One region of the Paenibacillus sp. 79R4 genome, then DNA from elsewhere that is predicted to be linked to it. Evidence: riboswitches for the same ligand, from Rfam matches in the RefSeq annotation. Region 1 holds a riboswitch; each other region holds the start of a gene.
The links. A riboswitch is a leader RNA that binds a small molecule or an ion and turns the genes downstream of it on or off. The one in region 1 is predicted to bind cobalamin.

Region 1 (7,152 bases):
GGATAAATCGGGATGTACCTTCCCGGTAATTCCCGCTAGCTTCACGGCCAGATTCTCCAGCTTCCCGAGGCTCCCCGGCGGCTTGGTTAACTGATCGAGATGCTCTGCCGCAGCTGCTGAAGCAGCCTCGTCCGGAGCTGAGATTTTATCGATAACTTGTGCGATTAAATGATTCATGTGTATATCCCCTTCCTGATGCGTGATATGCGACTATACCATAACTATATCACTAATATTGCAAGATCCTGCTGCAAAATATGAACTAGCGATGACCTGTTCACCAGTTTAGATGCTCTATCATTCACTACTAGTTTCCTTACGCAGCAATAACTGGGGCTCTCCGTGATCGGGGTGAGCAACGATATGAGACTGCACCTGAAATACCGCTTCAATCAATTCAGAATTAATAATTTCCGCAGGTGAACCTTCTGACACAATTTTCCCCTGATGAAGCACAAGCAAATGGTCGCAATACAGCGCGGCCAGATTGAGATCATGCATGACCGATACGACCGTCAAGCCCGCTTCACGCTGCCAGCTGGCGACCAGCTCCATAAACTGTGTCTGATGTCGGATATCCAGATAAGTCGTTGGCTCATCGAGCAGGACGATCTCAGGCTGCTGGGCCATCACTTTGCCCAAGGCCACCCGCTGCCGCTGTCCGCCGCTTAATACATGAAGCGGCCGATGAGCCAGAGCATTCAGCTCAAGCTTATCCATAATACCGTCCATTAGTTGCCGAGCGGCTTCACTATCTTCTCTGCCGCGCCAATTCTGGAACGGAAACCGCCCCATCTCAATCACTTCCCGGACAGGATAGGCTACTGCCGGAAGCCCATCCTGCTGCAAAACCGCCAGCTTGCGCGACAGCTCCTTGCGCCCGTATTCGGCAATCAGCCTGCCATCCAGGCTGATCTCGCCGCGGTTCGGCTTCTCTACTCCGGACAAGAGGCTGATCAACGTTGATTTCCCGCTGCCATTTGGACCGATGATGCCCCAGAACTGCCCGCGTTGGACCCGCCAGTTTATATCCTCAAGTACGGACAAACTTCCATATGATTTATCAATATGCCGCACTTCAATCAACGCATCTCCACCTCTCTTTCCTTCTTCTTGCGATACAGCAAGTAAGCGAAGAAAGGCGCCCCTACGAAGGCTGTGACAATTCCCAACGGTATCTCGATTGGCGCCAGCAGCGAACGCGCTGCCAGATCGCTCCACATCATGAAGATGCCCCCGCCAAGCGCGGAGAGCGGAATAATCAGGCGATAATCAGGACCCGTAATCAGGCGAATAATATGCGGTACGACCAGGCCGACAAAGCCAATCACTCCGGATACCGAGACAGCCGCTGCCGTGAGCAGCGTGGCCACGAACAACACCGATAACTTGGTAAATTCCACATTGAGTCCCGTATGGGTGGCTTGTCGCTCGCCAAGCGCGAGCAAATTCAGCGTCCTGGCCCGACTCCAGAGATAAATGAACCCCAGCGCCAAATATGGCAGCAGGATGGCCGTATACGACCATCCTCGCAAGCTTAAGGAGCCCATCGTCCAATATAAAATTTCATTCACCGTCTTCTTCGACATCGCTGTCAGAAAGGAGACGACAGCCCCGAGGAAAGACTGCATCACAACGCCTGATAGAATCAAATTCTCGATCGGTATTTTCCCGTTCTCCCGAGCCAGCCACATCACGATCCATAACGTTAAAGATCCTGTTAAAAATGCAACAGCCGGCAGTGTGAACACTCCGATTACGGAGTACTGCCAGCCAAGAAAGATTAATACTGCGGCCCCTAGCGCTGAGCCCGATGACACGCCAAGTGTAAATGGATCGGAGAGCGGATTGCGCAGTACTCCCTGAAAAGCAGAGCCCGCTACCGCGAGCGAAGCGCCGACCAGCAGGCCCAGCATCACTCGCGGAAGGCGAACCTTCATAACAATCTGTTCAGAAGCCATGCTCCAATCCGGAGTAATATGATCGCCAACCCACGGAATATGATGCGCGAGAATGGCGATAATCTCTCCGGCCGGCAAATATACCGAGCCAACCCCGATACAGATCAAGACGGTGATTGCGAGCAAAGCAAGACCTATGATTCCGTATCCGGCCAGCTTCGTCCTCATGGCTGCATCAATTCCGGATAGATCGCTTTGGCCACTTCAATCAGTCCTTGCGTTACGCGTGGGCCCGGACGGCTAAGCAAATTATCATCCAGTCCGATAACCTGATCATTTTTCACAGCCGTAATTTGATCCCAGCCGCTGCGTCCTTTTACAATCTCGGCCAAGGTCTTGTCATTTTCAATTACGCTCTTGGCATACAGAATCACATCAGGATTTGCCTTGATGATATTCTCTTCGTTGATCTGGCTCCAGCCTTCTATATCGGAAGCAACGTTAACGCCTCCGGCGAGCGTAATCATCTCGTCCATAAACTCGCCTTTACCAACAGTCCAGCCTGGCGAGAACTCGATATATACTTTTTTCTTATCTTCTTCTTTAACCGATTTTACGGCTTCTGTTACTTGGTTCAGCTCATCCTGCATCTGCTTTACAACTTGCTCCGCCTCAGCTTGATGATCCGTAATTTGTCCAATCATCTTAATATGGTCCATTACGTTATTCACTGTCTTCGGATTGGATTTAAATACTTTAATCCCGAGATCAGTCAAGCTCTTGATCGTCTCTTCCTTGATCATCGTCCCTGTTACAACGACAAGATCCGGTTCAGCCGCTACAACGGATTCTACATTAACTTGGAAGCCGCCCATCTTCGGCTTGGACAACGCGGCTTCCGGGTAATCATCATTATCGGAGACGCCGACAATCTGCTCGTCCAGACCGATTGCGAACAAACCTTCCGTTTCCGAAGGAGACAAGGAGACAATCTTCTGCGGAGCCGCGTCAAATGTAACCTCCGTGCCGAAATCATCCTTTACCGTAAGCGGGTAGGCCGTATGCTGTGCTTCCCCTGCATTTCCGCTATTGTTGCTCTGTTCAACAGCCTGATTCGTGCTGTTATTTGCCGCCCCGTTCGCAGCATTATTCGTTGAATCATTGGTGCCACATCCTGCAACGACCATAATGACGAGCGTCAGTAGGGCGGCCGCCCATATTTTTCTCCAGTTCTTCAAGTTTTCCCTCTCCTTTTGAATAATTTTTTGTTCTTGCTTTTGTTCTTGCTTTTGTTCTTGCTTTTGTTCTTGCTTTTGTTCTTGCTTTTGTTCTTGCTTTTGTTCTTGCTTTTGTTCTTGCTTTTGTTCTTGCACGCCATTGCTTATGCTTGGAGTCCTTGCAAGTGGTGTTCAAAAAGGTCGCCTTTCAGCACCGAGGCTCCTGCTTCCGGCAGGATTTTTTAATTTCTGATCAAAAGCGGACTTTTTGAAACTACTACAACAAAAAGAAAACCCGATCCGATAGGATGGGTTACGTCTACAAAGTATTATGTCTGATCCGGACAGAACAAGTAACCTCCATACGCAGATCAGCATCTTTAGCTTAGCAGAACGCCATCCTTTCCTCGAAGGACCGTCTCATATACTCGCGGCAGGTCTCCTGACTTACAGGTTAAGACTTGAAGCCCGCCTTCCCATCAACTTGAGCGCTGACAGTGGCAAATTAGGCTTCGTTCCTGTTTACAGTGGCGGGACCGCGCCGGACTTGCACCGGCTTCCCTTTTCACCCGAGCGTATGGCGTCATGCGCCGCTAACTCAGGACCAGCAAGTATTTTTATTCAATTAATCAGCTCGAAGCAAGGCTATCTTCTCTATTGGATTATAGGGGAAAAGAAGATTGAACACAATATCCAGAGCCGTTCATATAGCTCTATCTACTGCAGCAATTCTGCATTAAGATGGCCTTAACCCCCCTCACTCGCTCCTGCACAGCCATACATTGCGAATAAATGAACCTTTCAAGATTTTCCCTTGATCCATTACCGTCAGACCGGCCTCGCGAATCTCCTCCTCAAGCGGCTCTGAAGAGACAATCACCGAACGGATGCTAATTCGCTTCAGACTCGTAAGCATCCTAATCCGTTCATCTCGTGGAAGCACCGAACAGAGATTATAGGGCATATCAAGAACCGCGGCGTCGTAATGTTCAGTTATGTCGTTCATATCACCGATCTCTACCAAGCCTTTCGACTCATAGCCAAAATGGTGCAAATTCACACGTGCGCCCTTAATCGCCAGCGGATTAATATCCCGACCGACCATGTCGATCCCCATCGACAACGCCTCGATCAGCACATTGCCCATGCCGCAGCAGGGATCGATCAACCGCAAGCCATCCGGTTGAGGAGCCGCGATATTAACTAATGCGCGAGCAACTGCGGTGCTGAGTCCTGTCGAGTAATTTTGCGGCTTATGCTTATGCTCCAGCCAGACTGAACGTGCCGGATGACAGACCCCCAGCGTCCAGCGCCCGTGATGAGAGAGCAAGCCATAGATCAGATCCGGCGTACGCATCTCCGCCTTGCCGCGAATCACACTCCCAACCTGACGCTCCATCTGCCGCTGCTCGTCAAAGCTGCGCGGATCACCATTTTTGATATATTTTACTTTAAATGTCCTATCCTGAAGCTCCAGCTCAGCTGCCTGCCGCAGCAGTTCCTCCCAAGAAACCTCGCTAATCCATACATCCATCCTCAGCGACAGATAAGGACTGCGGCTCGGATCGATTACAATGGACGTATCCACAAATGGATACGGTCCAACAGGATCAACAGCATATCCAAATAGCGCCTGAAGCTCCATCCTGCACAGATCACGCTCTGTCTCATGACAGGCAAAAGGGTAAATATATCGGCTGGAACTCTCCATTTGCTGCATCAAATCTCTCATTCCTCTTTTGACCAATTGAATTCCTCAGAGCACCATCATACCCCTTTTCCCCGCAAAAAGAAAAGCTAGAGACTAACCCGCGATGGCCTCATACGCTGTAACATTCGAATCTCGATAAGATAATCGTAATTGAGCGCACTTATAAGGTCGTCCATAGGTTTCTTCTCCTTGTTAAAGGCTGGATTTCCCTTGCAAGAGCCTCATACACTGTAACTCTTGAATTTTAATAAGATAAGCTGTAAACAGGGCTCATGTATGAGATCGATCATAGGTATCTGTACATTGTTAAAATCTATAACCTGCCTCCGCGATGGCCTCATACGCTGTAACCTTCGAATCTCGATAAGATAATCGTAGTTGAGCGCATATATTAGGTGGTTCCTTGAGTATCTGCTCTTTGTCCTAAGAACCTAACGGAAATGAGGTGCGCTATTTGAACAAAAAAGCGATTTTAGAAAATCTAACGGAAATGAGCGACCTTATTAGGGGGAATTTCTACGAAATTGATTGTTTTATCAACAAATAGCGGAACCCCTTTCCGTTACAATTTAATAGGGGTCAAATTAGGGGAAATAGAGGCTGTGAGTTCCGTTAGAACAATCTGATATCCGACAACCAGCAGTCCGACAATCCCACAACCCAACAAGTCAGCAATCCGACTATCTAACAAGCCAACAAGTCAACTAACCAACTAACCAACAGTCCTGCAATCTATCAATTCAATTAACCAACTAACCGGCAGTCCTACAATCTATCAATTCAACAATCTAACAAATCAATGATCCAACCAGCCCACAAGCCGATAGTCTAACGATCCAGCGATCCGACAGGCCAACCATCCATAAATTTATAGATTCAACAAGCCAACAGTCCCACAGCCCTGCTGCCCTACCGCCCAGCAATCTAACGGCCCAAAAGCTAATAACTCAACAGATAACACCCAACAGCTAATCCAATAAGCTGATAAGGCAAACCGTGGGGTCGACCGACCACCGTCATGCAGCAAAGGACCGCGCGCAGTCCCCTGCGCGCAGTGCGAAAAAGGACTCCATAGACGCATAAGAAGAGGCCGCGTAACGCAAGTTACGAGACCTCTTCTTATAACTCTTCTATAAATATCTGCCTATCGGCGCACAGGCGCTAAGCTGATCACGCCATAACGACCCAGCACTTTGCGGCCGAACAGGCCAAACAGGCGATCGGTTATAAAGCCCATCAGGCCCAGACTGATCAGACCAACGAAAATCCAGTCTGTCCGGAAGAATAAGCGCGAGTTCCAGATCAGGAAGCCTACGCCTTCGTTCGAGGCAATCATCTCTGCCCCGACAATGGCCATATAGGAGGTGCCCATGGCTAGGCGTACACCGGTGAACATATACGGCGCGGTTGCCGGAATGATGACATAGCGGACGATCTGCCATTCGGATGCCCCCATACTGCGGGCTGCGCGGATCTTATCCTCTTCAACGGCCAGCACCCCGGTCAAGGTGTTCATAATGACGATAAATAGAGTCGCATATAGAATCAGAGCGATCTTGGATTGCTCGCCGATTCCGAACCAGACGAGGAACAAAGTAATAAAAGCGATCGGCGGAATGAACCGGATAAAATTGAGAAAAGGTTCTGCGAAGGAACGGATCGCTGCAACCTTCCCAATAAGCAGGCCCAGTGGAATCGCGATTAAGCTGCCAAGCGCCCAGCCTGTAAATACCCGGTAAAAGCTGATGCCGATATATTGCAAAAGCGACCCGTCCTGCAGCAGCTCCCGGGCCCCAGCCGCCGTATCAAGCGGACCAGGGATCACCTCCGGGCCGTACAGCAGTGAGCCCGTTTCCCAGGCCGCCAGAGCGAATATCCAAATCAACAGGAGGCTAATGCCTTTACTTCTCCATTTGCGCATATATCTCCCTCCTATTCCTCGAAATGCGACTGAATCAGATGGTAATATTCATAAAATTCCGCAGCAGTCACATCGCGTGGATAAGAGAGCGGAATCTCGTAAATCTGCGAGATGTGCGAGGAGGGTCCCGGCGACATGATGCCAATCCTTCCGCCGAGCAAAATTGCTTCCTGAATATCATGGGTCACGAATACAATCGTCTTGTTCGTCTGCTGCCAGATTCGGACAAGCTCTTTTTGCATCGTGCGACGCGTCATCGCATCAAGTGCACCGAAGGGCTCATCCATAAGCAGAATCTCGGGATCATTGGCGAGTACGCGGGCCAGCTGGACCCGCTGCTTCATCCCGCCCGACAGTTCCTTCGGGAACTTGTCACTATGACCGTTCAACCCTACAAGCCCG
Region 2 (7,152 bases), on a different contig from region 1:
AGCAGGCGAAAGTAGGGATTCCGCACGACGGTCGCCAGTGCACAGCGGACGTATAACATAGATATTCTAATTTCAGGGGTTGTTCGACGTTGGAGTTAATCCGCAGGATTGAAGAACTTCGGTTGGAATTAAATAAACTTTCTACACGCAAGCTGACCGACCGGAAAATCGTAATTCTGAGCCAAAAGCTTGATCAATTACTCAACGAGTATCACAAGAACAACAAGTAATGGATTCAGAGGAGCCGCTTATAATGCGGCTCCTTTATCACTTCACCGCTATACTTTCTATTAAACTCATAAAAAAAGCTACCCCGCTAATCATAGATTAGTCGGGATAGCCCATTTTATATTCGGTGAATTGAGCAATCAGATGCTAACTAAATAAAATTAGAAGCGAGCAGCAAGGTCGGCGGCACGTTGGATGCCGTCCTGAATAATCTCATCGGCGCGATCCGGGAATTGATTATGGCCTTCAACGATCACATTCTCCGTGTTCTTAATTCCCCAGAATGCCAGCGTATTAGCTACATAATTCAAGGACATTTCCAAAGAAGCCATTGGTCCTTCGGAGTATACACCGCCACGAGCGTGCAACAATGCTACTTTCTTGTCGCCAACCAGGCCTACAGCGCCTTCTGGAGTATATTTGAAAGTCTTGCCTGCTTGATTCAAATAGAACAGGTAAGTCAGAAGTTGTGCAGGAATGGTGAAGTTCCACAATGGGAACGCAAATACCACTTTGTCTGCGTTCAGGAATTGATCAAGGTATGAGTTCGCAAGTTCAACAGCCTTTACTTCTTCCGGAGTTGCTTCGAATCCGTTAGCCAGTTTGTATCCTCCGTTAATGATGTCGTTGTCATAATACGGAAGGTTCGCTTCAAATACGTTCACTTCGGAAATTTCATCCCCAGGATGATTTTCCTTATAGGATTGCAAGAAGCTTTCATACAATTTTACTGTTGCGGATTGCTCAACCGGACGGTTGTTAGCTTTAACAAATAATACTTTAGCCATTTTATGGTTCCTCCTGGTGAATTTACTAGTTTCCTATCTACTAACTTTTTCTCTAGAGATATCGTTAACATAGTAAATTACCCAAGGTGATTTGTCAATTGCAGTTTCTAGAAAATTTTCTGTAGCTTTTGTCACACCTTCATTATTTTCCATTTAAGAACGTGAAATTACTTTCTCTCTATAGGTTTCTGCCGCTGACACCATATGTGACAAAGCTGCGACAGTTTCCTCCTGTCCCCTTGTCTTCAGTCCACAATCGGGATTAATCCAAAATAATTGTGGATCTAATACCTCGAGTGCCCGTTCGATCAAGGACAACATCTCTTCCTTGGAAGGAACCCTTGGACTATGAATATCATAGACGCCAAGGCCGATGCCAAGCGGATAAGTATGTTCCTCGAAGCTGCTGATCAGTTCTCCATGGCTGCGTGATGTCTCGATCGGGATTACATCGGCATCCAGAGCCTGGATCGAATCGATGATGTCCTGGAATTCACAGTAGCACATATGGGTATGAATTTGCGTCGTATCCTGCACCGAGCTTGTAGAAATCCGGAAAGCATTGACCGACCAATCCAGATATTCCTGCCAGTCCTCCCGTTTTAGAGGCAACCCTTCCCGCAGGGCAGGCTCATCCACCTGAATCATCTCGATCCCGGCTCTTTCCAGAGCTTCTACTTCCTTACGCAAGGCAAGGGCGATTTGATACGCAACATGCTTCCGCGGGATATCCGTCCGTACAAAGGACCAGTTCAATATAGTGATCGGTCCGGTCAACATACCTTTAACCGGCTTCGGTGTCAGCGATTGCGCATATTGTGTCTCTTTTACAGTCATCGGCTGACCGAATTCCACATCCCCGTAAATAATCGGCGGCTTCACGCAGCGCGTCCCATAGGACTGAACCCATCCCCCACGCGTAAAAGCAAATCCAGGCAGCTTCTCGCCGAAAAATTCAACCATGTCCGTACGTTCGAACTCTCCGTGCACGAGTACATCCAAACCGATATCTTCCTGAATTTGGATCCATTTATCAATTTCAGATTGAATATATTGATCGTATTGCTCCGTGGTCCATTCGCCTTTGCGCCATTTCTGCCGTGCCGAGCGCACTTCCTTGGTCTGCGGGAAGCTGCCGATGGTCGTCGTAGGAAGCAACGGCAGCTGCCATTTCTGCTCCTGCTTCACTCTGCGTGTGGTGAATTCGTTCTTCCGCACCGCGGGCTGCTGCAACGCCTGCTCCACACTACTGCGAACATGATGACGATTACGGACCGGGGCAGCAGACAATGCCTGAATGGACTGCTCATTCTCCGCGAATAAGGCAGGGATGGACAAGCTGCTGAACGATTCCTTGAGACTGGCGACTTCATCCAGCTTCTCTTCCGCAAAGGCCAGTGCATCCTTCAACAGCGGTTCCAGCTCCGTCTCCCCCTGCAGACTGACCGGTACATGCAGCAGGCTGCTCGCGGGCTGTACGATCACCTTTTCTGCCTGTGGAGCCAGCTCTACAATCTCATCCAGCAGCTGCCTCGCCGCTTTCAGATCACCGCGCCAAATGTTGCGTCCATCGATAACCCCGGCTCCAAGCACCTTGCCTGCCGGATAGCCAAATTCACGCAGCGCGGCAAGATTGCCCTCCAGACCGTGAACAAAATCCAAGCCAATCCCCTGTACCGGCAGAGCAATCACTTGCTGATATCCGGATACTGCAGCGAAGTAGGTTTGCAGCATGATGGAGATTCCCGGTACTTCCTGAGCGATCGTCTTGTAAATCAAATGAAGCTGCTGGATATCCTCAGCGGCTAGCTCCGTTACGAGAGCTGGTTCATCGATTTGTACCCAGGCTGCGCCTTCTGCCGCAAGCTCGCGCAGCACCTGAATATAGAGCGGCAGCAGCTTGTCGACCCAAGCACTGAACTCACCCTCCGCATATCCTTTGGACAATTTCAGGAACGTATACAAACCAAGCAATACGGGTCTGCCTTCCATTTGCAGGGCTTGCTTCGCTTCCCGGTACGCCTCCAGCGGATAATTTACAGTCAGCTTCGGCTCTCTGTCACCCAGCTCAGGTACAATATAGTGGTAATTTGTATTAAACCACTTGGTCATCTCGCTGGCCGCTGCCTGTTTATTTCCTCTGGCGATAGCATAATAAGTGTCTAGCGGTACCGCCCCGTCGGCATATTCGAATCGTGCCGGAATTAATCCGAACATTACCGCCGTATCCAGCACATGATCATAATAAGTAAACTCACCGACCGGAATAACATCGATTCCTTTGCTTTGCTGCGTACGCAAATTGTCCAGGCGGATCGCGGTTAGTCGTTCCCGCAGTTCAGGCTCCGCGATTTGCCCTGCCCAATAAGCCTCAATTGCTTTTTTCCATTCCCGATTTCGTCCGATTCTGGGATACCCAAGATTACCGCTTACGATTTTACCCAATTCAATCAACCTCCATAAATAATGTTTGATGGAATACACGTTTATAAATCCAGTCCAGTTTAAATAAAAAGAGGCCCCCTTTAAGCAATGCTAAAGAGAAACCTCTGTATAGATATACAATGGCAGTAATCTTTAACACCTCCCTATCTCCCGTAGGTAATGCAGTGTTGTCAGAATAGGCAGGTCTCCTGGCTCCAGATTCAACGTCTTCCTGCTGCCTTCCCGATGGGGTTCATCAGTGGCAAGAATCGCAACGGACTCCTCTGTTACAGTGGCGGGACCGCGCCGGCCTTGCACCGGACTTCCCTTTTAAGCTCCCAACAGAAGCACCTATTCCCACAAATATTAAGTTGAGAGGGCGCTCAAAATTCGCCTTTTTTGAACTCGATTTATTCTTAAATATCATCATACATGGCTTCGCGACACGATACAATCAGTAGTCTTATCGGAATTAACTATAACTAGTTATAATTGTCCTGAACCGCCTTTTGCAGCATGCCAATACAGCGATCGAGGTCGGTCTTTACCTGCTTCTTGTAAAGCTTGGCCTTATCCCGTCCCTCTTCCGTAAAATGGTACAGCACGATTTCCTGAAAATCCACGCTCGGATCATTTCCCTTCAGCTGCTTGGTCCGATACAGAACTCCCTCCTGCACCAGCTCATGCAACGCCCGGTAAATCTCGCTTAGCGGAGGCACGTACCCAAACGGCTGGAATTCCTCCTTCATTTCCTCCAGCATCTGATACCCATACCCGCGACGCTGCTCCACCTTCGTAATCAGGTATAACTTAATGTAAGCCCGCTGGGCAATCATAAAAGCCATGGGCGGTCACCTCCCTTTTGTTTCCAGTATATCGAACATATGAATTTTTCACAATAATGGACCTAATGGTCCTTTTTAAGTGGAATTAACGTTGCTAGAGCGTTGTATGGAGAGCAGTTAAAGTAAAAGTAACTAAGCAGCATGAATTTGATCTTCCTATTATGAATTTTTCATATACTGAAATTATATTATAAGGAGGTTGTTATCCCGCCTTGATTCCCCACTCTGGGGCAAGATAACCGGTTGTGAAATAAAAAACTAGGAGTTTGGAAGCTTAAACTTTTGTAGGAAAAAGAGTAAAATCAATATAATTGTTTAAAGTTGACACATCGTCTTTAAACGAAAGGGAGCTGTGGAATTGTGAACCGCTGGAACTATAAAAGGCTTAAGGAAGGTCCTTATTCAAGCGCGGGCATTTTCGGAGAGCAATACGCCTTTGAAATCCTTACAGGGATCTGCGATGTTCCCGAGTATTACCCCATTACCAAGGAAGAATTTGATACTTATGACGAGTGGAAAGAAAACTACGATAAAGTGGTAAGCGAGATCAAAAACAGGAAACTCATCTATAGCTCATATCGCGATTGGAGTGATAATAATCATGACGTTTGAACCGGAGAATACGCTTGAGGATATTTTAGTGAAGGCCGCAACCACCCCCTCTGCCCGAAATGATTTTTACAAGGAACTGATGGGCTCCAATATTTACACCATTCAATACGGTAGTGAACATGAGACGTACGAAGGAGTTCTACAAGAAGGTTCATCGATCCAGTTGTTAAATATTGAAATCAACCAGAAGCAATATATACCGATCTTCACTTCATTACGCCGTTTACAGGAGACCATTGACCAGGAAGTTCAGTATTGTTCAATGAATGCTGTGGATTTCTTTCAATTAACGCGTGGTGCTGATGTATTTCTAAATCCAACTTCGAGCTATGGAAAAGAATTTACGGCAGCAGAAATAGCGTCCATTTTAGATGGATCTATTTTTGCCTCTTCCCAGCAATATGAAGTTCAGCAAGAGACTGAGGTTATGATCGGACAACCGGCCGTTAATCCCAAAGAGCTTCTTGAAGCGCTAGGCAAACTATTTGCGGATATGAAAGAAGTAAGGCTCGCGTATCATGCGCATTTCTTCAATCCACAGGTGGATGAGAAGCCACACACACTCATTGCTCTTGAAGCAAATGGCAACATAGATGAGATTGTAGCTAAAGCGGGTATGGTGGCAAATTCCGTACATGTTCCTGACCCACCCGTTACATTTATTCAGTTGGATGGATCCTCGGGATTGGAAGATTATTTTAAGTCCAATGTTAAGCCTTTTTACAAAAAAAGAGTTTTTGGGCTGTTCTAGTATTCCTTATGCGTGTAATACCCGTTTCGCTGAGGCTACAGGCCCGCTCTAGATCCACCCTTGCTCCATCGCGTAACGCGTCAACTGTACCCGATTCTCCAGATGCAGCTTGTGCATAATGTTCTTCAGATGATTTTTTACCGTCTGATCGGAAATGTCGAGTGCCTTGGCAATCTCCCGGTTCGTCATCCCTCGGGCAACCCAATCGAGTATCTCACGTTCACGATTCGTGAGGGGATGGTGACCGGTCTGGTCCGGCTTCTGCAACGAAAACTCCTGTAAAATACGTAAAGCCAGCTCACTTGTCATCGGCGCTTCTTCACTAGCCACTGCGCGAAGGTATTCGAGCCAAATGCCCGGCTCAAGATTTTTCAGCAAATAGCCCTGCGCGCCCTGCTTCAATGCCTCAAATAGATAAGCCACATTATCGGAAACGGTGACAAGCACAATTTTCACATACGGAAACTTCAGCTTGATCTCCCTCGTCGTTGCAAGTCCGTCCTGACCGGGGAGATGAATGTCTAGGAGAATAAGATCTGGCATCCACATTTCCGTCTGTAAGACTGCCTCCTCCCCGCTCTCCGCAAATCCGATGATTTCAAAGCTCTCATCCTCCGAAAGGATGTCACTAATCGCCTCGCGGGCGTGAGGATGATCATCAACGATCAATACGCGTGTTCTCATGGTTTCTATATCCTCCTTGGATCATAATACAGGTTTCTCCCGACATCGACTCTACGGTCAAGTTCCAACACATCTGCTCGGCTCGCTGCTTAATGATCCGCAGTCCATACCGCTCCGGCGATAGTTCTCCTACTGTAAAGCCATTCCCCCGGTCGATAATGCTCACTTGAAAAGCTGCTTCCAGTTCTCTTCCCTGCACAAAGATCTCCTGCACAGCGGCATGCTTGCTGGCGTTCACGATCGCCTCCCGGATACAAGCAAGCAGCTCCAGCTTCTCCTTGGCTGACCATCGCTCCTCGGTCAGCGTCCAATCCAGATGCAGCCCCAGTTGATACTCATCAGCAATCTGCTGAATTCGCTCCGGAAATAAGAGCTGATTCCCTTCCGCGTCAATATCTGGCGGCAGCTTCAAGTCGGATATCGCCTGCCTGACATAGCGGTTAACGTCTTGGATTGTCGTTCGGAGCTCGTTTAAATCCGCTGCCTCGCCGCTGGAATTCTGTCTTTTCTCCGCCCGATCCACTTTGACAGACAGCAGGAACAAAGATTGCGCGATGCCATCATGCAGCTCTCTGGCCAACTGCTCCCGCTCTTCCCAGCTCGCCTTATGGGCCCGCTCCTTCTGGAGTTCCTCCTGCATGCTCTCCAGCTTGCGGAACCATTTATACTGCAAAGTCACGCTAATCATAAACAGCAGCACAGGGGTCAAGTAATTGCCTGTATCCATCGATAAATACGGCATCAGAAATTGATGTCGGACATATTCCCAAATCCCGATCAGTAGCGTCGGGACAATCAAGATCATCCATTTTAGCTGTCG
Region 3 (7,152 bases), on a different contig from region 1:
ATTTCTGCAACTAAGGTTGTTATCTTATCCTTTCTCAACGCTATATTTACTTCACAGCTGCTAATTACACCACGTAAATGATTAATCCGATTAGTCCATTCTAAAGTCTCATCGACTAATACATTGTCTTCCATTGGACTTTGTGAATCGGTCGGTTCGCCTACTAAGACCGTCTTCCCCTCCACGGTTAAAGGAACTCCGAATGTTGCAGCCATCGCTCTAACAGGTGCATAAACAATCCCACCTAACACGGCGCCCTCCGATATCAAGGTACCGTCTGTTTTTTTAATGGTATAAATCCCCTTTTGCACATTCATTCGAGACCTGATGGAGCTGGAGAGAACGGATGCAATCCCGAAGAGCAGTACTCCCACAACGACCCCGGCTATAAACTTCTTCATTTCAAACCTCCTGGAAAATTACTTCTTACTTTTAATTATCGCTCGTTTTGGTGCAAGTTATGATAGAGCCCGCAATGGTAAAACACCACTTCACTTGAGTAAAGGGTGGAAAAACGGTAGATCATAAGCTTTTTACGCAAAAAGGCACGGCCCCAGAGAACTTCGGATACCGTGCCACGCTTGAAAAAGTAAGGATGCTGATGAGAGGATTCGAACCACCGACCTACGCATTACGAGTGCGTTGCTCTACCTGCTGAGCTACATCAGCATAATCTCTTCGAATTTCAGAAACAAAAAATATTATACCGCTTTTTTGGAAAAATGCAACCACAAAGACTGGAAAATGATTAAAGCTTCTCGCGTACGGAGCGCAGCTTCTGCTCAGAGGAGCTCACTTTATCTCGGCGGTCATCGATCTTGATCGAGGTGGATACGCGCATCGCCCCAGATTGGAATGGTGCTTCATGAAGGGCCCGGATCGCGGTAAAGATATCCTCAAGCTGCCCCTCAATAATCGTGCTCATGGAGGTCAGTGTATATTGAATGCCGGTTTGCTTCTCCAACACGCGCTGCAGCTCGGCTACATATGAACTGAGACTGGTGCTTCCTGTACCAACGGGAATAACTGTTACTTCTGCTATCGCCATCTTCAAGACTTCCTTTCTATTCCATATTAATTCTATTCTAACCACAACCCCGGGTGAAATTCAAACTCCGATTCGCTGGATTTCTGCTCAGATCTTCTAACGAAACTACTGAACGCTATTGCCGCGAAAAAAAGCACAAATTCAATTTAACGAAACTACATATCGTTATTTGGGCTTGTACCTGCTGAAACCGACTATTTTGGGCCAAATAGCGATACCCAGTTTCGTTACATTTTTCAGTCCCGCTTTTTCGTCCAAATAACGTTATCCAGTTTCGTTAGAGACGGTTTCGTAGATGCCAGTCGAATCCCCTCCCTTCTCTCCAATAATCACTCATTCAAGCATCTGTGCAGTCCATAAAAGTTCACAATTTTTTTCGACCCCGACTCGCCGCATCACATCTGCTTTCTCCTGTTTTTCAGTTAATTTTCACTCGTCAATCCTTCTTATGACCTGTTTACAAACACAACATATTGGGCTATGATCAATTCCAGACAACCAAATATAGTATGAACAGGTGGTTCGGTGCATTTTATACTACCGGATCTTAAAAGGGAAGCGCGGTGCAAATCCGCTGCGGTCCCGCCACTGTGACCGGAAGCTTGGGAGGCTTCACAGCCTCTATAAGTGAGTGTTCAAAAAGGTCAGTTTTCAACACCGAGAAGGTTAGATGAAGCCAAAGGCAATAGGAGCGCGGCGCGGGCAATACCTGCGCAAGCACCGGAAAGCCCGGCTGAATTCAAGATTTGATACCGATGGCTGATCAAAAAGTGAACTTTTTGAACACACTCTACAAGCGATACAAGCGATTCGGCGGCAATATGCCACTGCGGGTAGGCAAGCCTGTGGGAAGGCGCCACTGAATAACCCGGAAGCCAGGAGACCTGCCTGTTTCAATGACACCGCTAATGACCTGCGAGGAATCAGGCAGGTGTCCGCTTGCAGCTGCTACATACTATTTCAGCTATACACTATCCGAGCACAGGAGTACTGTGTTTGATGGAGCGCAATCGGGCATTTTCGACCTTCAAGCAGGTTGGAAATGCTTTTTATATGTCTAGAATGTCTAGTAATTAGAGGGGAGCACTTAGTTATGGCTTTATTAAATCGAATTTATACGGATCAGGAGCAAATGCTGGATGAGGTGATTCATTTAGGGGAAGAAATTGTTGCCAGCTCCAACCTGGATGCACTGCGCGAGAATGCAAACCTGAACGGTGAGAGCTTCTCCGGCAAAATGAGCAAATTTGGCAGTGAGTACGCCAAATGGTATGCAAATCACTTTGTGATGCCTAACCATCTGGTACAAGCTATTCAAGACAATATCGTCTATGTGCATGACCTGGATCAATATGCCATCGGCACGACGAACTGCATCTTCATTCCATTTGATAAACTGCTCGCTCAAGGCTTTAACACCGGAAATGGCAGCGTTCGTCCGCCTAATTCGATCATGACAGCTATGGCGCTGGTGGCGATCATTTTCCAATCCCAGCAAAATGCCCAGTATGGCGGCGTCTCCTCCAATAAACTGGATCACGATCTGGCCCCTTATGTAAGGAAGTCGTTCGCGAAGTATTTCCGCAAAGGGCTTGGCTACTTTGAAGAAGGAGACGAGGCGGCGGACCTGGGTGAAATCTCCATGAGTCGCAGCGACCTTCAGGAGCAATATCCGAGAACTTTCAAATATGCCTCCAAGGAGACCGAATCAGAAACTTTACAGGCTGCGGAGAGCCTGATTCATAACTTGAATACGATGTCGAGCCGGGCGGGCGGACAAATCCCGTTCACCAGCATCAACTATGGGACCTGCACCTCTCCGGAGGGACAATTGGTCATCCAATCCCTGCTGAAGGCGACGATGCGCGGTCTGGGCAGCGGTGAGACACCGGTCTTCCCGATCCAAATTTTCAAATGCAAACAAGGGATCAATCAGGATAAAGAAGATCCGAACTATCATCTATTCCTGATGGCCGCAGAATGCTCGGCCAAACGACTGTATCCCAACTTCGCTAACCTGGATGCGCCGCTCAACCTGCAATACTATGACCCCACCAATCCGGATACGGAATTTGCAACCATGGGATGCCGCACTCGCGTATTAAGCGACCGCTTGGGACGCAACCATCTGTCCGGCAAAGGCAATCTGTCCTTTAATACAATTAATCTCGTCAAGCTTGGACTGGAGCACGGTATCGCGCTGGGACGGCGCAAAAAGGCCGATGAGCGCGGCTTCTACCGCGAGCTGAAGCATTATATGGATATCGCAACGGATGGCTTGCTGCACCGCTTCGAGATTCAGTCTCGCCAAAAGGCCAAAGCTTCCGATTTCATGATGCGCGAAGGCGTCTGGGAAGGTGGCGAGCAGCTCGCCCCTGACGATCAGGTTGGAGACCTGCTCAAGCACGGCAGCCTGTCGATCGGATTCATCGGGCTCGCGGAATGCATGAAGGCATTGTACGGCAAGCACCATGGCGAAGATGAGGAAGTATATCGCAAAGCTTATGACCTGATCTCTTATATGCGCAAATATTGCGACGAGCAGAGTGAGCGCCACAATCTGAATATTACGCTGTTCGCAACGCCTGCCGAAGGGCTGTCCGGCAAGTTTACCAAGCGTGACCGGGCTGTGTACGGCAAGGTGGCTGAAATTGTAGACCGTGAATACTATACCAATTCGTTCCACATCCCGGTGTACTATACCATAAGTGCAGCGAAGAAAATTGAGTTGGAAGCCCCGTTCCATGATCTTTGCAACGCCGGCGCTATCTCTTATATCGAGCTGGATGGGAATGCTCGCAATAATCCGGCTGCATTCATCAACATTGTAAAATTTGCGTTATCCAAGCAAGTCAGCTATTTCAGCATTAACCATCCGATTGACCGCTGCACATCCTGCGGCTATGAGGGGATTATCGGAGCTACCTGCCCTTCCTGCGGTCAGCATGAGAATGATGTGCATATCCGTCGCCTGCGCCGGGTAACAGGCTACTTGACCGGAGACTATCAGACCCGCTTCAACGCCGCTAAACAGGCAGAGGTTCGGGATCGGGTGAAACACGGGATATGAACATCTGCGGTTATTACCCGGAATCAATAAATGAAGGCGAAGGCCTGCGCGCCTCCATCTTCATCAGCGGATGCCGCCACCGTTGTCCGGGCTGCTTCAGCCCGGCTACGTGGAACTTCAATTATGGAGAACCATTTACAGAAGAACGGCAGGCAGAGATTATCTCGGATATTAAAAATAACCCTCTATTAAGCGGGGTCTCTATTCTTGGCGGCGATCCCTTTTTCTCTGCTGAAGAGGTCAATGATTTCATCGATCGATTGCGCCAGGAAGCTGGCCCGGTTCCGATCTGGATATATACAGGATATACATTTGAAGAACTGCTGGCGATGCCGGGTACCCCGGAATTTGGCCTGCTGGAACGCTGTGATGTTCTTGTCGATGGAAGATTTATAAAAAATTTAAGGGACCCCTCTCTGCTCTATCGAGGCAGCTCTAACCAGCGTATTATAAGGATTCCAGAGAGCTTGGCAGCCCAAAAAGTTATAGATTGGGAACCCTTGTACTCTTTCTAGCCTACCTCGTTTCTTGTATAATTGATAATCTGTGATGTTTCTCACAGTGAATATGGTGAAATATATACCAACCGGCGCGACATACTCTCTCAGCGCCCCTTTTTTTCGCTGTTTATTTGCAATTTTAAATAACAAGTTTTGTAGTTTCGCACAGCTTTGGCTGCTGCCTGATCTTATATCACGAAAGCGAGGATATTCCATGCCATCATTTGTAACCAAACCTAATAACCGCCAACTGGCGTTCGACAGCGAGCGTCTGGGCATCTACGCCGACCGTATTCTGGAGGGCTTGAACAAAATCGATAAGGAGCGCCTGCTGCGCGGTGTGCAATCCAAATTGAGACGCGATGTCGTTACCGGAGAGGAGATCAGCAGTGCATTTACGATGTCTGCGCTTGAGCTCGTGACCAAGGAAGAGCCGGAGTGGAAATTCGCCGCTGCCCGCGCCCTGCTGACATCCCTGTATAAGAAGGCCGCCGTGAACCGCCGCTATAAATCTTATCCGGATCAGCCTTACGGTTCGTTCTACCATCTGATCTCCGACCTATGCAAGAGCGGTATCTATCGTGAAGAATTGCTAGAGTACTATACTAAAGAACAAATCGACGAGCTTGGAGAGGTAATTGACCCATCCTGTGATTTACTGTTCGACTATATCGGGCTGCTTACGCTATCCGAGCGTTATCTGGCTGCTGACTTTGAAGGTCGCACCATGGAGCTGCCGCAAGAACGCTACATGGTCATTGCCATGTACTTGATGCATAAAGAACCGGCAGAGAGACGGATGGAGCTTGTCAAAGAAGCCTACTGGGCGATGAGCCATATTTACATGACCGCGGCAACGCCAACGATGTCCAATGCCGGCAAGAAGGTAGCCGGGCAGCTCTCCAGCTGCTTCATCGATACCGTTGACGATTCCCTCGAAGGGATCTTCGACTCCAATACCGATGTGGCTCGCCTCAGCAAGATGGGCGGCGGAATCGGTGTCTATCTCGGCAAAGTCCGGGCCCGTGGATCAGATATCCGCGGCCACAAGAACACAAGCTCTGGCGTCATCCCCTGGATTCGCCAGCTTAACAACACCGCGGTCAGCGTAGACCAGCTTGGCACGCGCAAAGGCGCAATCGCCGTCTACCTTGACGTATTTCATAAAGATATTCTCTCCTTCCTCGACCTGAAGCTTAACAACGGGGATGAGCGGATGCGCGCGCATGATATTTTCCATGGCGTATGTCTGCCTGACTTGTTCATGGAGGCTGTAGAGAACCGGGGTGAGTGGAATCTGTTCTGCCCGCATGAAGTGAAGAAGACGATGGGCTGGAAGGACGCAAACGGACGTCCGCTGGGCTTGGAGGATTTCTATGATGAGGAAGTCGGCAAGGGCGAATTCCGCGAGAAATATCAAGAAGCAGTGGATCACCCCACCCTGTCCCGGATCACAATGCCGGCCATTGACATTATGAAGCGAATTATGAAGTCGCAGCTGGAGACGGGAACACCTTACATGTTCTATCGCGATACTGTCAACCGTGCGAATCCGAACCGGAACCACGGTATGGTCTACTCCTCCAATCTATGTACGGAGATTATGCAGAACCAATCGCCAACAGTCGTTGAGCAAGAGGAACTCGTAACCAAAGATGGCCAGACCCGGATCGTCATCTCTAAAATTCCTGGCGATTTCGTTGTCTGCAACCTGAACTCGATCCACCTGGCACGTGCTGTACCTGCCGGAGTCCTGGATCGTCTCGTACCGATTCAGACACGTATGCTGGATAACGTCATTGACATTAATAATATTGAGGTGCTTCAAGCACAATATACCAACAGCCAATACCGTGCTATCGGGCTGGGTACCTTCGGTTTGCACCATCTGCTCGCACTTGAGGGCATCCGCTGGGAATCCGAGGAGGCTGTACAATATAACGATGCTCTATATGAGAAGATCAACTACCTGCTGATCAGATCAAGTATGGAACTGGCGATTGAAAAAGGCCGCTATCCGAAGTTTACAGGCTCGGACTGGGATAACGGACATTACTTTACTTCCCGTGGTTATGTTGACGGTTCGCGTGAAGGCAAATTCGTAACAACAGAGCAATGGAAAGAGCTGATGGGACAAGTCCATGAGAACGGCGTACGCAACGCCTGGATGTTCGCTATCGCGCCTAACGGATCGACCTCAATCATTGCCGGCTCTACCGCCAGCATCGATCCGCTTTATGAACTTCTTTCCTATGAAGAGAAAACAACCTATAAAGTCGCGAACCCGGCTCCAGACCTGTCCGAGAAGACGATCTGGTATTACAAGACCGCGTTCATGATCGATCAGCACTGGTCCATCAATATGGCCAGCGCCCGTCAACGCCATATCGACCAAGCGCAAAGTTTCAACCTTTATGTACGCCCGGACATCAAAGCAACCGAATTCCTGGAGCTGCATCTGCATGCCTGGAAGGCTGGCATCAAGACAACTTATTATGTCCGCAGCCGTGCATTGACTATTGAAGAGTGCGAAT
Region 4 (7,152 bases), on a different contig from region 1:
ACAATACGTCGATGAAGACATCATCCTCCACCTCGGTCATTTCGAAAGACTCGGCAATTTCGCAGATCTGGGTTATCTCCCCTTCCGACAATCCGGTATGAAGGTGGCACAACTGCCTGACCCGCTCTTTGAAATCAATCATAGGAAATGACGATAGTGCTTGCAATTTCAATCATTGGACACCGTCGATCCATGCTTAGTTTGCGCAGGGTTTGATAGGCTTCTTCTTCCGTATAACCGTTTTCTCTCATCAATATGCCCTTTGCTTTTTCGACGGCTTTGCGTTCTTCCATCTTCTGCGTGAGCTTCGAGAGATTTTGTTCCAGCTTGCGGAATTCCCTGCCTTTGGCGATGGTTACTTCCACCATAGGAATGAACGACTTTTCATCAAGCGGCTTTACCAGGTAGCCAAGCGCACCGACAGCGGATGCCTTTTCAATCGTCTGTTTGTCGCTGTAAGCGGTCAATAGAATGATCCCGCCTGCCAGCTGCTCTGAGTGAATTCGTTTGCTCGCCTTAAGCCCATCCAAAATGGGCATTTGAACATCCATGATGACGAGGTCAGGCAGATGCTTCTTGCATAATTCGATAGCTTCAAAGCCATCGGAAGCTTCGCCTACTACATTGTAGTCCGCCTCCTCGAGCATCTCACGAATATCCATTCTTGTAATAGGTTCGTCATCGACTATTACAATTTTTCCATTCATGCGTCATGCACCTCATTGTCTGTCGTTATTTGCTTGTCTGCCATACAGTTAAAGTCCCGCTTGCATTGAACCGGAATCGTTTACTCCTCTAAGTAATCTCGAAGGGCATCCACTCCTACATTCTCGATCGTTGAGACTTCAAAAACTTGCTCCACCCCAGCTGCCGCCAAATGAGCTCTGGCCTGTTCGATTTCCTCTTGCGACTTAGCCAGCTCGACTTTCGTTACCACCCCGATAACCGGTTTGGCAAATACTGTCGCAAAAGCCGGCGGGAAGTAGCTGTCTTCTTTGGTACAATCCTGAACCAGTCCGATTACGTCAGCGTCTACACTGGAGACCAACAGCATTTTGTATAAATACCGATTCTCGATGCATTCGCCAGGCGTATCGATGGCCTGATCGAAATTTTCGACGGCTTGCGTTTTCTTGTAGGCAATCTTCTCACCGTGCAACCATTGGCACAGCGTGGTTTTGCCCGATCCCGTACTTCCGGCAAATATGATTTTCTTCATCCTAAGCTTCCCCTACGTTCTCGTAATACTTGTATTCGCCGAGAAGCCCAATATATTTTGCAATCCAAGCAACACTTCGCTGATCGCAGATTCAACTGATGATACATCGCCCGTAATAACAAGTGAGCCGCTGAAACGATCGACAAAACCGATCTGGACGCCAGCCGCCTTTGTTGCGATATCCGCAGCGATAATGGAGGCTTCGCTCGGGGTAATCGTCATGACGCCGATCGACTGATGCGCTTCGTTTCCGAGTCCCAGCTTCTTATATATATCCGGGTTCGGGTTTGCAATAATGTGAGCCAATGTGACCTGTTTACCAGGCACATACTCCTGAATTACACGTTGTTTCTCGGCTCCTTGTTCCATGCTTCTCATCTCACTCTCGTATCAAAAACGCTAAAATCCCCTGCAAAAAACAATAAAAGCCCCTTAAAAGTTTACGCGGAAAAGTTCACGCGGAATTTTTAAGAAGCCACTTTGCTTTGATTATAGGCAACACGCCGTTGTGTTACTTTTACTATATTTGAATAATGCAAGCGATGTCAACACAAAATCCGTCAAATCTCGACTTGATCCTAGAATTGAAACATTTTGTTCAAAATTCGAAGCACATCCTCTGCCGCAGGAACACGTGGATTCGTTTCCGTACACCCGTCTTTCAGCGCTCCTTCAGCGATCGATTCCCTCATCTCTTCAAGCAATGCTTGTTCCACACCGCATTCTCGCAGCGTCTGTGGCATATTCACCTGCTTCTGCAGCTGTTTGATCGCTTGGATAAGACTGCGGACGCCGCTCTTCGCATGGGGGGCCGACAACCCTAAAATCTTGGCAATTTCAGCATAGCGAATCGCCGCTCTGTTGCTGTCCTCTTTGCCGTATCCCGGCTTGTAATCTGCATTAAATTCGATAACATGCGGAAGGAGAACTGCATTCATGCGTCCGTGGGCAATTTTGAATTTGGCTCCTGCTACATGGGCGATCCCGTGATTCAATCCCAGTGAGGCAATATTAAAGGCCATCCCCGCAAGGCAGGAGGCATTATGCATTTTTTCGCGCGCTTCCAGATCATTCCCATCTTTATAAGCTCGTGGCAAATAGGCAAAGACCAGCTTCATTGCTTTCTCCGCCAGCGCATCGGAAATATCATTGGCTTTGATCGATACGTACGCTTCAATCGCATGCGTCAGCACATCCATCCCGGTATCAGCCGTGATAAAATCCGGCACGCTTTGGACAAGCTCAGGATCCAGAATCGCTTCTTGCGGCAGCATATCGTCGGATACAAGCGGATACTTAATGTTTTTCTGTTTGTCGCTGATAACGGAGAATGACGTAACTTCCGACCCGGTTCCACTTGTTGTCGGAATAGCGATGAACGGGATATCACGCCGGCCAAGCAGTTTTTGGGCAAACAATTTCATCGCTTTAGCCGCATCGATAGCTGAACCGCCGCCAATGGCAATGATCAGATCGGTGTTGAACGAGCCAAGCGCCTCGACGCCTTCCGTAACCACTTCGATCGGCGGATCAGGTACGATATTGCTGAAAATATACTGCTCATTGCTGCTGTCCAACCGATCAATCACCCGATCAATCATTCCAGACTTGATCATAAATGGATCCGTGACGATGAACACTCGTTTGTCTCGCCATTCCGATAGACGATCCATTGCGCCTTGCCCCATGTAGAGGTCGGCTTTAATTGAAAGTTTATCCATACAAGCACCTCCAAGAAGTAATTGCAACAAAAAAAGAGGCCATTCAAAGGGATGTTCCCTTCAAAAGCCTCTTTGCTTGTTATCATAAGCGCACGCCATTGTGCAGCTTCTTATCATTTAATTTTCCATTTATACTGTACACCGTTATTCCGATCTGCGTCAACCGCTTCCGGAACTTGTCCTTAGATCAGACACATAAACGGCTATGAACATAAAAAAAGGGATATGCACTCCATTGTGCACGGTTTCTTCAGCCCTGAAGAATTTCCCGGTTGGGTTGAAATACATCATTGTATATGTTCGGCGGCGAACACCCGGCTGTACCGACGACATTGTCGGAGCCTGCTGCAAATTAAAAAAGCCTAGCGAGGCGTGAACATCACTAGACTTGTAAACCAGCCACTTTCGCCTCGAAATGACCGGTCTTGGCAAAGTTCATAGACAAAAGACCTGACTTAAGACCGCGTATTCGGTCTATCACAGTGGCGGGACCGCGTTGGATTTACACCAAACTTCCATTGTCTATAACTTTTTCTATTGTACATGACGTGAATGGCTGCCCATTCGACATCATTATAGCACAAACGACACCATTGGCAATATAAATCTGAACAAATGGACCTGATATCACGGACTGATAATGGCAAATCCGAGAACATATAGTCGGATGAGTTAATCCGAAGTGTAGAATTCATATATTCTGGCCAGCTTCTCCTCTAAATCCGCAAAACGGACGAAACGATCCTCTCTCAGATATGCCTTGCCTTTGACAAATAGGAGCAGCGTGGGAGCTGTGAAGATCGACAAATGCCCGGCGACTTCTTCTACCTGCAGCGCATTGACTTGTCCTAACTTCATTTGCGGAAAATGCTCCAATAATGCTCTCAGCTTGGGGAGAATAGCGTGGCACACGCTGCAATCCGGCTTGGACACGTACAGGAAACTTAACTCATGCTCATTAATAAATGCTTCTACTACAGCATAATTGCTTAAATTCTCTATTTCCTTCATGCTTTTCTATTCTCCTTGCACTCGATATCTTGCTCCTTAGGTTGTCCTGCTTATTATTATAACCCATCCTAATTACAAAGGCCTTCTTATCCCAACCAGGAATTATCCCAACCAGGAAAAGAAGGCTTTTGTAATACGTCGTCAAATTTATTTAGAACTATTGCGAGCTGTATACAGCAAATTTGCGGATGATAGGGTTAGCCACAGATTCCGTAAGCCGCAACCGGATTTTATCTGCATTTACGGGTGTCAAGACATCGATTTTCTTGTGGCCGATTGCGCTGCCATGAACGAGCTCCTTCCATTCTCCATCCGCATGGACTTCAAGAACATATTGGCGCACTCGTTCCCCGTACGCTATATCTTCCATCAGCACCACGTGATCAATCAACGCGGCTTCGACCAACTCCAGTTCCAGCAGTTCACCGCTGCCCCCCGTCTCAGCCAGAGGATGGCTGAATCTACGTCTGATCTCCTCTCCGAGCTCCAGCAGACGCTTCGCATCTATCTCGGGGAGCAGCCCGCGATCGTCCGGAGAGACGTTAAGCAGAAGGGTCGCGCCATGCCCCACTGAACGGTAATAAATATCCATCAATTGCTCTAAGGTCAATAAAGAGCTCTCATCATTCGGATGCCAGAACCAGTGATCCTTGCGGATCGGCACATCGCATTCCGCCGGCACCCAATCCGGAGTCTCCGGCAGCCACTGCAAGGAAGCTTCACTGAACATGCTTCCTTTCGCTGTTTTTGCCGTATTCCAGCACGGGTAAGGGGCCAGTCCATCCTCATTACCAACCCAGCGTATCGTCGGAGCGCCCATATTGAAGATCATCGCCTCTGGCTGGTGCTGCTTGACAAGGCCGATAATCCGCCGCCAGTCATATTCACGGCCTTCGGAGCCAGCGCCATCGAACCAGATTTCCACCAGGGGCCCGTAACCCGTTAGCAATTCCTCTAATTGACGACAATAGAAGTCGTCGTATTTCTGTGGATCTGAATAACATGGCTCATGTCTGTCCCAAGGAGAGACATAGATGCCAAAGCCGACACCTTCCTCACGGCAGGCGTTCGCACATTCTCTTACAACGTCGCCTTGTCCATTTTTCCGCGGGCTGGAAGCGACGGAATAATCGGTTGTCGAGGTTGGCCAGAGGCAGAACCCGTCATGATGCTTCGCCGTCAATACAAAATAGCGAAATCCCGCCTCTTTTGCCGTTCTAACCCACTGCCGTGCATCCAGTTCCGTTGGATTGAACAGAGCAGGTGAATCATTGCCTTCTCCCCATTCTTGATCGCAGAACGTATTCATTCCAAAATGACAAAACAAGCCCAGCTCCTTATCCTGCCAGGCCAGCTGCTCCGGAGTTGGCAGAGCCATAACATAATCCGTTGGCTGCTTCTTCAATTCATTATTCATAGTTATTTACTCCTTTATAAAATTACTGTTTATTAAGTACGATCAGGTAGGTATGTCCAGGCTCCGCAGCAAATGTATATCGATAACCCTGCTCAAAGTGTAAGCTTGCCATCGTTACAGGAACATGCTTAGCATCGTATATGGCGAGCCGCTCTTTACTATACAAAGTACAGTCCCTTGTGCTTGTTGAATAAATCTCTGCGGCTTCCAGTTCCCCGGCCTGCCAGCGGATATTAATGACAAAGCCGCCTCTGGCCCGCAAGCCTGCAACTGACCCGCTTGACCAGGCCGCAGGAAGTGCCGGCAGCAGTCGGATCTCACCGCCATGGGATTGCAGCAGCATCTCTTGAATAGCTGCAGCCCCACCAAAGTTAGCATCGATCTGGAACGGAGGATGATCGCCAAACAGATTCGGGTGCACTGCCTTGACCAACAGCTCGCGCAGGCTGCCATGCGCTTTGTCCCCATCGCCAAGCCTGGCCCAGAAGTTAGCGATCCACGCCTGGCTCCAGCCCGTGTGTCCCCCTCCATGCTGCAGCCGCCGTTCCAGCGTCCTTCTGGCGGCGGCCCCCAGCTCAGGCATTTTATAGGGAACAATCTGTTCCCCCGGATGCAGAGCAAATAAATGAGAAATATGACGATGGCCCGGTTCATGTTCTTCATAGTCGACGGCCCATTCCATAATCTGACCATGACGTCCCACTTTAGGCTTTGGCAGCTTTGCCCGGGCTCCTGTCCATCGCTCAATCCATTCCTCATCCAGCCCCAAAATTTCCGCCGCTTCAATACAAGCAGTAAATACCGCATAAATGATCTGCGAGTCCATAGATGGGCCGGAGCATAGCGCACCTGCCTGTCCCGTCTCGTTCACATAGCTATTCTCTGGTGAGAGCGAGGGGGATGTAACCAAATAGCCATTCTCATCAAAAACCAGAAAATCAAGAAAGAACAGCGACGCTTCCTTCAACACCGGATAAGCCCGTTCACGCAAAAAGGCTTCTGTCAAATTATACCGATAATGCTCCCATAAATGCAGCGCCAGCCAGGCCCCGCCCGTCGGCCAAAAGATCGCGGGCGTCCAGGCGCCAAACAAGCCGCTTTCCGCCCAGATATTCGAGCTGGAGTGAGCTGTGAAGCCCCTTGCCCCATATAAGGTTGCCGCTGTCTTTCGTCCATTAATGACCAGTCGATCGATAAAATCGAATAACGGCTCATGACATTCTGGCAGATTACCTGTCTCGGCGATCCAATAATTCATTTGCAGGTTAATGTTCAGATGATAATCGCTCTCCCACGGCGGAGTGAAGCTATCATTCCAGATCCCTTGCAAATTCGCAGGCAAGCTGCCCGGTCTGGAGCTTGATATGAGCAAATAGCGGCCATATTGGTAGAATAGCGCTTCAAGCTGTGGGTCCTCGCCTCCTTGCCGATAAAACTGCAGCCGTTCAGAAGTGGAACGATAAGTTTCTGCATCATCACGGCTCGTACCTAACGGTTCTACAATCACTTCGGCTTCTCCTGCTGGATCCTCCGAATAAACTTCAAGGCTAACACGCTCAAACAACATACGGTAATCGGCCCTGTGCGAATCAAGTAATGTTCTGTACGTGAATGCCCTTGCTGCTTCCAGCTGACAGAGCGCTTCCTGGCGCGGATTCTCACAGCGGAACGTGGTCTGAGCCGTGAGTAAGAGCGTTACTTCATCAGCGGACCGGATGTCCAGGTAATTACCGATTACCCGGCACTCCCCGCCTGTGGTTTGAGCGCTTAATACCGCTGCGTAC

Region 2: another riboswitch for cobalamin. It lies ahead of metE (5-methyltetrahydropteroyltriglutamate--homocysteine S-methyltransferase); the one in region 1 lies ahead of DMN77_RS11570 (ABC transporter substrate-binding protein).
Region 3: another riboswitch for cobalamin. It lies ahead of DMN77_RS22845 (anaerobic ribonucleoside triphosphate reductase); the one in region 1 lies ahead of DMN77_RS11570 (ABC transporter substrate-binding protein).
Region 4: another riboswitch for cobalamin. It lies ahead of DMN77_RS03030 (1-propanol dehydrogenase PduQ); the one in region 1 lies ahead of DMN77_RS11570 (ABC transporter substrate-binding protein).

What each region holds. Positions count from the first base shown of each region.
Region 1 is NZ_QJOT01000007.1:85,957-93,108, reverse strand. It holds gene cobT (nicotinate-nucleotide--dimethylbenzimidazole phosphoribosyltransferase) at 1-177, opposite strand, end outside; gene DMN77_RS11580 (ABC transporter ATP-binding protein) at 298-1,077, opposite strand; gene DMN77_RS11575 (FecCD family ABC transporter permease) at 1,083-2,129, opposite strand; gene DMN77_RS11570 (ABC transporter substrate-binding protein) at 2,126-3,139, opposite strand; cobalamin riboswitch at 3,534-3,743, opposite strand; gene DMN77_RS11565 (TRM11 family SAM-dependent methyltransferase) at 3,876-4,838, opposite strand; gene DMN77_RS11560 (ABC transporter permease) at 5,974-6,750, opposite strand; gene DMN77_RS11555 (ABC transporter ATP-binding protein) at 6,762-7,152, opposite strand, start outside.
Region 2 is NZ_QJOT01000002.1:176,978-184,129, reverse strand. It holds gene DMN77_RS02840 (aspartyl-phosphate phosphatase Spo0E family protein) at 90-230, shown strand; gene DMN77_RS02835 (FMN-dependent NADH-azoreductase) at 390-1,016, opposite strand; gene metE (5-methyltetrahydropteroyltriglutamate--homocysteine S-methyltransferase) at 1,170-3,461, opposite strand; cobalamin riboswitch at 3,623-3,810, opposite strand; gene DMN77_RS02825 (replication termination protein) at 3,923-4,285, opposite strand; gene DMN77_RS02820 (hypothetical protein) at 4,646-4,897, shown strand; gene DMN77_RS02815 (enhanced serine sensitivity protein SseB C-terminal domain-containing protein) at 4,887-5,648, shown strand; gene DMN77_RS02810 (response regulator) at 5,697-6,332, opposite strand; gene DMN77_RS02805 (sensor histidine kinase) at 6,307-7,152, opposite strand, start outside.
Region 3 is NZ_QJOT01000026.1:39,322-46,473, forward strand. It holds gene DMN77_RS22830 (hypothetical protein) at 1-401, opposite strand, end outside; tRNA gene DMN77_RS22835 (tRNA-Thr) at 597-669, opposite strand; gene DMN77_RS22840 (MTH1187 family thiamine-binding protein) at 749-1,048, opposite strand; cobalamin riboswitch at 1,555-1,779, shown strand; gene DMN77_RS22845 (anaerobic ribonucleoside triphosphate reductase) at 2,142-4,118, shown strand; gene nrdG (anaerobic ribonucleoside-triphosphate reductase activating protein) at 4,115-4,633, shown strand; gene DMN77_RS22855 (ribonucleoside-diphosphate reductase subunit alpha) at 4,833-7,152, shown strand, end outside.
Region 4 is NZ_QJOT01000002.1:227,566-234,717, reverse strand. It holds gene DMN77_RS03050 (sensor histidine kinase) at 1-142, opposite strand, end outside; gene DMN77_RS03045 (ANTAR domain-containing response regulator) at 135-707, opposite strand; gene DMN77_RS03040 (EutP/PduV family microcompartment system protein) at 788-1,219, opposite strand; gene DMN77_RS03035 (BMC domain-containing protein) at 1,232-1,588, opposite strand; gene DMN77_RS03030 (1-propanol dehydrogenase PduQ) at 1,798-2,940, opposite strand; adenosylcobalamin (AdoCbl) riboswitch at 3,330-3,484, opposite strand; gene DMN77_RS03025 (thioredoxin family protein) at 3,613-3,951, opposite strand; gene DMN77_RS03020 (alpha-L-fucosidase) at 4,109-5,368, opposite strand; gene DMN77_RS03015 (glycoside hydrolase family 95 protein) at 5,391-7,152, opposite strand, start outside.